Linked DNA regions of Phreatobacter oligotrophus. The protein of the gene in region 1 binds, or shares a complex with, the protein of each later gene. Links are inferred from orthologs where the notes say so. Each region holds a gene or a part of one and is shown in the gene's direction. Other genes may lie near its edges.

Region 1 (3,046 bases):
GCGGCGCCGGCGAGGGTGAACGCCGCGAGGGCGGCGAAAACGACGTTCCTGAACGCCATGGTCTTCTTCCTCTTCATGTTGACCGCGTGGTTCCGCTCACGGCGGTGCGGTGGGCACCCTGGCGTGGCGGACGGCCGCTTCGAATGAATGTCGCCCCCGGATCGCGCAGCGTCTCGCCAACGATCCCCCAAAAGCGGCACCCAGCTCGCGCTTAGTCCGATTCCCCGACCCCCGGGCAAGTGGCTAAAGGGATGGCCGCCGCGCCGGGCCGCCATGTCTTTCCCAATAGGACGCCGACACTGTCGGACGATGACGGGATGAGGGGCGAATGTTTCTGTCGCGTTGCGCCGGTAGGATGAAACATCCGGTCCAACCGGCCTCCGCGCGACGGTTGCGCTTGACGGGCCGCGAGTCAGCGTGTATTGCCGCCCAACTTCCGATGTACGTCGGTTGCACACCCGGTCCTGGGAACGGCCTCAAGGCCTGATCCGATCGAAGCAAACCGAGACTGCATCGCCTGACGCCAGTCAGATCGAAATGCACGATCCCCGGCCTTACGGGCGGAGATCCTCTGTTTTCGCCGGGCGCAGTTTGTCCTCCGGGGCAAACCGAGCGCCCGGTTGCCTGTTCCGGTGACGGGGCAGGCAAAGCCACGCTTTTCACGAGTTCCGGGCAACCGGGTCTCATTGGTTCAAGGACAAGGCCGCCGATGCCGACAGTCAACCAGCTGATCCGCAAGCCGCGTCAGCCGCGCACCTACCGCGAGAAGTCCCGCCACATGGAGGGCTGCCCGCAGAAGCGCGGCGTGTGCACACGCGTCTACACGACGACCCCGAAGAAGCCGAACTCGGCGCTCCGCAAGGTCGCCAAGGTGCGTCTCACCAACGGCTTCGAGGTCATCGGTTACATTCCGGGTGAGGGTCATAACCTCCAGGAGCACTCGGTGGTCATGATCCGCGGCGGCCGCGTGAAGGACCTTCCGGGCGTCCGCTACCACATCCTGCGCGGCGTTCTCGACACGCAGGGCGTCAAGAACCGCAAGCAGCGCCGTTCCAAGTACGGCGCCAAGCGGCCGAAGTAACAGTTGTTTCCGCCGGCCGCTCCAGGTCGAGGCGCGTAGGCGCCGGATCGGAGCGGCCGGCGGCTTTCAGGATCAACGGAGAGAGCGATGTCTCGTCGTCATCGGGCCGAAAAGCGGGAAGTCATTCCGGACGCGAAGTACGGCAATGTCGTGCTGGCCAAGTTCATGAATTCGGTCATGTACGAAGGCAAGAAGTCGGTCGCTGAGCAGATCGTCTATGGTGCCTTCGACCAGATCGAGTCCAAGGCCAAGACCGACCCGCTGGGCGTCTTCCAGTCGGCCCTCGAGAACGTCATGCCGGCGATCGAGGTCCGCTCCCGCCGCGTCGGCGGCGCCACCTACCAGGTTCCGGTCGAGGTTCGTCCTGACCGTCGCCAGGCGCTCGCCATCCGCTGGCTCATCCAGGCGGCCCGCGCCCGCAACGACAAGACCATGGTGGACAAGCTCTCCTCCGAGCTGCTGGACGCCGCCAACAACCGCGGCAACGCGGTGAAGAAGCGCGAAGACACCCACAAGATGGCGGAAGCCAACCGCGCCTTCTCGCATTACCGCTGGTAACGACACCGACACGGTTCATCCGGAACCGAAGGAACCAAGATCATGCCGCGCACTCACGCGATCGAGGACTACCGCAACTTCGGCATCATGGCCCACATCGATGCGGGCAAGACGACGACGACCGAGCGGATCCTCTACTACACCGGCAAGTCCCATAAGATCGGCGAAGTCCATGACGGCGCCGCCACGATGGACTTCATGGAGCAGGAGCAGGAGCGCGGCATCACCATCACGTCCGCCGCGACGACCGCCCAGTGGCGCGGCAAGCGCCTGAACATCATCGACACCCCCGGCCACGTCGACTTCACCATCGAGGTCGAGCGTTCGCTCCGCGTGCTCGACGGCGCCGTCTGCGTCCTCGACTCCAACCAGGGCGTCGAGCCGCAGACCGAGACCGTCTGGCGCCAGGGCGACAAGTACAAGGTTCCGCGCATCGTCTTCGCCAACAAGATGGATAAGACCGGCGCTGACTTCTACATGTGCCTCGAGGACATCAAGAAGCGCCTCGGTGCCAAGCCCGTCGCCATCCAGTTGCCGATCGGCGCCGAGAACACCTTCAAGGGCGTGATCGACCTTGTTCGCATGAAGGCCGTCGTCTGGTCCGGCGAGTCCCTCGGCGCCGACTTCGACGCCAACCTCGAGATCCCCGACGATCTCAAGGAGAAGGCCGCCCAGTACCGCGCTGAGCTGGTCGAGGCCGCCGTCGAGCTCGACGACACCGCCATGGAGGCCTATCTCGAGGGCAACGAGCCCGACGAGGACACGCTGAAGCGCCTCATCCGCAAGGCCGTCCTCACCTCCGCCTTCTTCCCCGTCCTCTGCGGCTCGGCCTTCAAGAACAAGGGCGTCCAGACGCTCCTCGACGCCGTGGTCGACTACCTGCCGTCGCCCGTCGACGTCCCGGCCATCAAGGGCATCGACCCGAAGACCGAGGCCGAGACCGAGCGCAAGTCGTCGGACTCCGAGCCGCTGTCGCTCCTCGGCTTCAAGATCATGGACGACCAGTACGGCGTCCTGACCTTCTGCCGCATCTATTCCGGCAAGCTCGAGAAGGGCATGGCCCTCCTCAACTCGACCCGCGAGAAGAACGAGCGCGTCGGCCGCATGGTTCTCATGCACGCCAACAACCGCGAGGAAATCTCCGAAGCCTATGCCGGTGACATCGTCGCCCTCGTCGGCCTGAAGGACACCCGCACCGGTGACACGCTCTGCGATCCGCAGAAGCCGGTCATCCTGGAGCGCATGGAGTTCCCCGAGCCGGTCATCGAAATGGCGATCGAGCCGAAGACGAAGGCCGACCAGGAGAAGATGGCGCTGGCGCTGATGAAGCTCGCCGGCGAGGACCCGTCCTTCCGCGTCTCCACCGACACCGAGTCCGGCCAGACCCGCATCAAGGGCATGGGCGAG
Region 2 (3,275 bases), on another replicon or contig:
CAGGGTGAGGGTCTGGTCAGGCAGCGCGAACCGGAGCACGCGGTTGGCGGTGGCATTGGCGATCCGCAGCCAGAGCCTTTCGCCGGGTCGGACGGTGAGGTCCGGCCCGCCGCGGCCGTTGACCAGCATGATGCCACCGGGGGCTTCGGCGAGGACGAGCGGCACTTCACGATCATGGAGCGGCGGGGTCGCCTCGTCGACGAGGAGAAGCCCGGCAAGGCCCTGGCGCAGCTGCGCCTCGCCGCTGAGGAGCAGGGGGCGATAGAGCAGGGTGCCGGCCTCGGGGAAGGCGAACCTTTCGCTGCGCTCGGCGCCCGGCGCGAGCGGCGCGGGCTCACGCGGCATCCGCCACCCCGCCAGGTGCAGCCCTGTCGGCTCGGCGAGATCGTTGCGGAGAACAATGTCGGCCGTCTCGCCGCGGCGCAGCCGCAGGACCGGGCCGGGCACGGCGCCGTCATAGCCGAGGATCGGCGTCGCCGGCTGGTCGGCCGCAAGGCTCACATGGCCCGCTGCGGCGGTGAGCCGCAGGAGGGGAAGCCTCACCGGAGCGGTGTTGGCGAGGACCCGCCCCGATCCGAACGGACCGGCCCCCTGTCCCGCCGCGCCAAGGGCTGCCGCACCGAGCCCGGCAAGGCCGAGCGCGCCGAAACGGCGGCGGGACAGGCGGGATGCGGACATTGGTGCTCCTTCGGGGGATGGCCGACGGGCGGCATGACACGGCACGGCCGGGCTGCCAAGCCGGACCGGACCCGCGGGCAGACCGCGCGGCGCGAACCGGGCTGCCCGATCGGCGGCCCGTTCCCGCTTAGCCTCGCCGGCCGCCGTTTCAGCCGCGTGCCGTGGCACAGGCCGCCCGCGTGCCCACCGTCATTTTCTTGATGCAATCGCCGGAAGCCGATGCTATGCAGCCGCGCCTGGCGGGTGCCCAGCATCCGGCGGGACGAGGAACATTTTTCGAGCGGCCCTCGGCGGGCGTGGTGGAATTGGTAGACACGCGGGATTTAGGTTCCCGTGGCGAAAGTCGTGGGGGTTCAAGTCCCTCCGCCCGCACCATCTTGCCGGCCGCGCCGATCACGAACACGAAAGAAACGACGCCATGCAGGTGACCGCCACCCTGTCCGAAGGTCTCAAGCGCGAATTTCGCGTCGTGGTTCCGGTTGCCGACCTCGCCGCCCGGGCCGATGCCCGTCTCGACGACCTGAAGGGCCGCGTCAGCATCAACGGCTTCCGCCCCGGCAAGGTGCCGACCGCCCACCTCAAGAAGCTCTATGGCCGCGCCGTGCTGGCCGAGACCATCGAGGCCGTCGTCGGCGAGGCCAACCAGAAGATCATCAACGACAACAGCTTCAAGCTGGCCCAGGAGCCGGCGGTGAAGCTGCCGGAGGCCCAGGAGGAGGCGCAGGCCGTCTTCGAGGGCAAGGCCGATCTCGACTACACCGTCGCCTTCGAGGTGCTGCCGACCATCCAGCTCGCCGATTTCAAGGGCATCAAGGTCGAGAAGCCGGTCGTCGAGCCGGCCGAGGCCGACATCCAGGACATGCTGGAGACAATGGCCAAGCAGAACCGCCCCTACGAGCCGAAGGCCGAGGGCGCTGCCGCCGAGAACGGCGACCGCCTCACCATCGGCTTCGTCGGCACGATCGACGGCGAGAAGTTCGAGGGCGGCTCGGCCGACGAGATTCCGCTGGAGCTCGGCTCCAACTCCTTCATCCCCGGCTTCGAGGACCAGCTGGTCGGCGTCAAGGTCGGCGAGGAGAAGCTGGTCAAGGTGAAGTTCCCGACCAACTACATGGCCGCCAATCTCGCGGGCAAGGACGCCGAGTTCGCCGTCACGGTGAAGACCATCGAGAAGCCCGGCGAGCGGGCGATCGACGAGGAGTTCGCCAAGATGGTGGGCTTCGAGGATCTCGCCAAGCTGAAGGCGGCCGTCTCCGACCGCCTGAAGAGCGAGTACACCGCCGCCTCGCGCCGCAAGCTGAAGCGCTCGCTCCTCGATGCGCTGGACGAGCGTCATTCCTTCGACCTGCCGCAGACGCTGGTCGACCAGGAGTTCGACAGCGTGTGGCGCCAGGTCACGCAGGACCTGGAGTCCCGCGGCAAGACCTTTGCCGACGAGGACACCACCGAGGAGAAGGCGAAGGCCGAGTATCGCGCCATTGCCGAGCGCCGCGTGCGCCTCGGCCTGGTCCTTGCGGAAATCGGTGAGAAGGCCCAGATCAAGGTCAGCGACGAGGAAGTCTCGCGCGCCGTGGTCGAGCGGGCGCGCCAGTTCCCCGGTCAGGAGCAGCAGGTCTGGGACTACTACCGCAAGACCCCCCAGGCGCTTGCCTCGCTCCGCGCTCCGATCTTCGAGGAGAAGGTCGTGGACTACATTCTCGAACTCGCCGACGTCACCGAGAAGACCGTCTCCAAGGACGAGCTCTTCAAGGACAACGACGACGAGGACGCCGCCTGACGGGCTGCGACGGACACGTTCCTGTGAGGGGAGGGCCGCCGCGTGCGGCCCTTCTCGTTTCCGCCATCTTCATCACGAGGGTCGCGGTTTCACGGCGAATGCGCATTGCCGTTAGGATGTCGTCAAAGAGATTCGGGGAAAGCTGCGCCCCGCTCGCGACCCCAAAGGACCAGAGACGATGAGAGACCCGCACGACACGCTGATGAACTACCTGGTCCCCATGGTGGTCGAACAGACCAACCGGGGCGAGCGTTCCTACGACATCTATTCGCGCCTCCTGAAGGAGCGCATCATCTTCCTCTCGGGCCCCGTCGAGGACGGCATGGCGACGCTGATCGTCGCCCAGCTCCTGTTCCTCGAGTCGGAGAACCCGAAGAAGGAGATCAACATGTACATCAACTCGCCGGGCGGCGTCGTCACGGCGGGCATGTCGATCTACGACACGATGCAGTTCATCAAGCCGCCGGTCACCACGCTCTGCATGGGCCAGGCCGCCTCGATGGGCTCGCTGCTGCTCACCGCCGGCGCCAAGGGCAACCGCTTTGCCCTGCCGCATTCGCGCATCATGGTGCACCAGCCCTCGGGCGGCTATCGCGGCCAGGTCACCGACATCCTCATCCATGCGGAAGAGGTCAAGGAGCTGAAGCGTCGCCTCAACGAGGTCTACGTGCGGCACACCGGCCGGACGCTGAAGGAGATCGAGGAGGCGCTCGAGCGCGACAACTTCATGTCCGCCGAGAAGGCCAAGGAGTTCGGCCTCATCGACGAGGTCATCGAGAAGCGTTCCGAGGAGGCCGAGGCCAAGGCGTGAGCCTTGCCG

Evidence for each region.
Region 2: the proteins of rpsG (region 1) and tig are in contact, whole or in part, in a crystal structure (PDB 3GTY), measured with the Thermotoga maritima proteins. The link is inferred for Phreatobacter oligotrophus from one-to-one orthologs. Residues at the interface, in WP_004081843.1 of Thermotoga maritima: Lys34, Lys52, Lys55, Glu59, Arg62, Gln63, Glu66, Asn67, Lys69, Val71, Arg95, Ala109, Lys110, Lys111, Gly112, Arg113, Pro114, Glu117, Glu121, Ile124, Ala125, Tyr127, Asn128, Asn129, Thr130, Gly131, Lys135, Asp139, Arg142, Met143; in WP_004081061.1 of Thermotoga maritima: Glu122, Val124, Val129, Leu130, Tyr133, Glu188, Gly259, Ile262, Tyr263, Glu266, Ser270, Glu273, Gln274, Glu277, Arg308, Gln311, Ile312, Ser315, Tyr316, Glu325, Arg329, Arg336, Leu363, Phe366, Trp367, Arg373, Leu377, Arg381, Leu384, Glu387.

What each region holds. Positions count from the first base shown.
Region 1 is NZ_PZZL01000001.1:615,966-619,011, forward strand. What follows is about bases 172-2,903. They hold rpsG (30S ribosomal protein S7), read left to right. Parts: upstream 172-1,168; coding sequence 1,169-1,639; downstream 1,640-2,903. Other genes in these bases: rpsL (30S ribosomal protein S12), read left to right, coding at 710-1,081; fusA (elongation factor G), read left to right, coding at 1,682-2,903. Also shown: C8P69_RS03050 (hypothetical protein), read right to left, coding at 1-59; more of fusA, read left to right, coding at 2,904-3,046.
Region 2 is NZ_PZZL01000004.1:454,367-457,641, reverse strand. The notes cover bases 315-3,275. They hold tig (trigger factor), read left to right. Parts: upstream 315-1,096; coding sequence 1,097-2,455; downstream 2,456-3,275. Other genes in these bases: clpP (ATP-dependent Clp endopeptidase proteolytic subunit ClpP), read left to right, coding at 2,634-3,266; C8P69_RS11955 (multicopper oxidase family protein), read right to left, coding at 315-678. Also shown: more of C8P69_RS11955, read right to left, coding at 1-314. UniProt on the Bacillus subtilis protein: Involved in protein export. Acts as a chaperone by maintaining the newly synthesized protein in an open conformation. Functions as a peptidyl-prolyl cis-trans isomerase.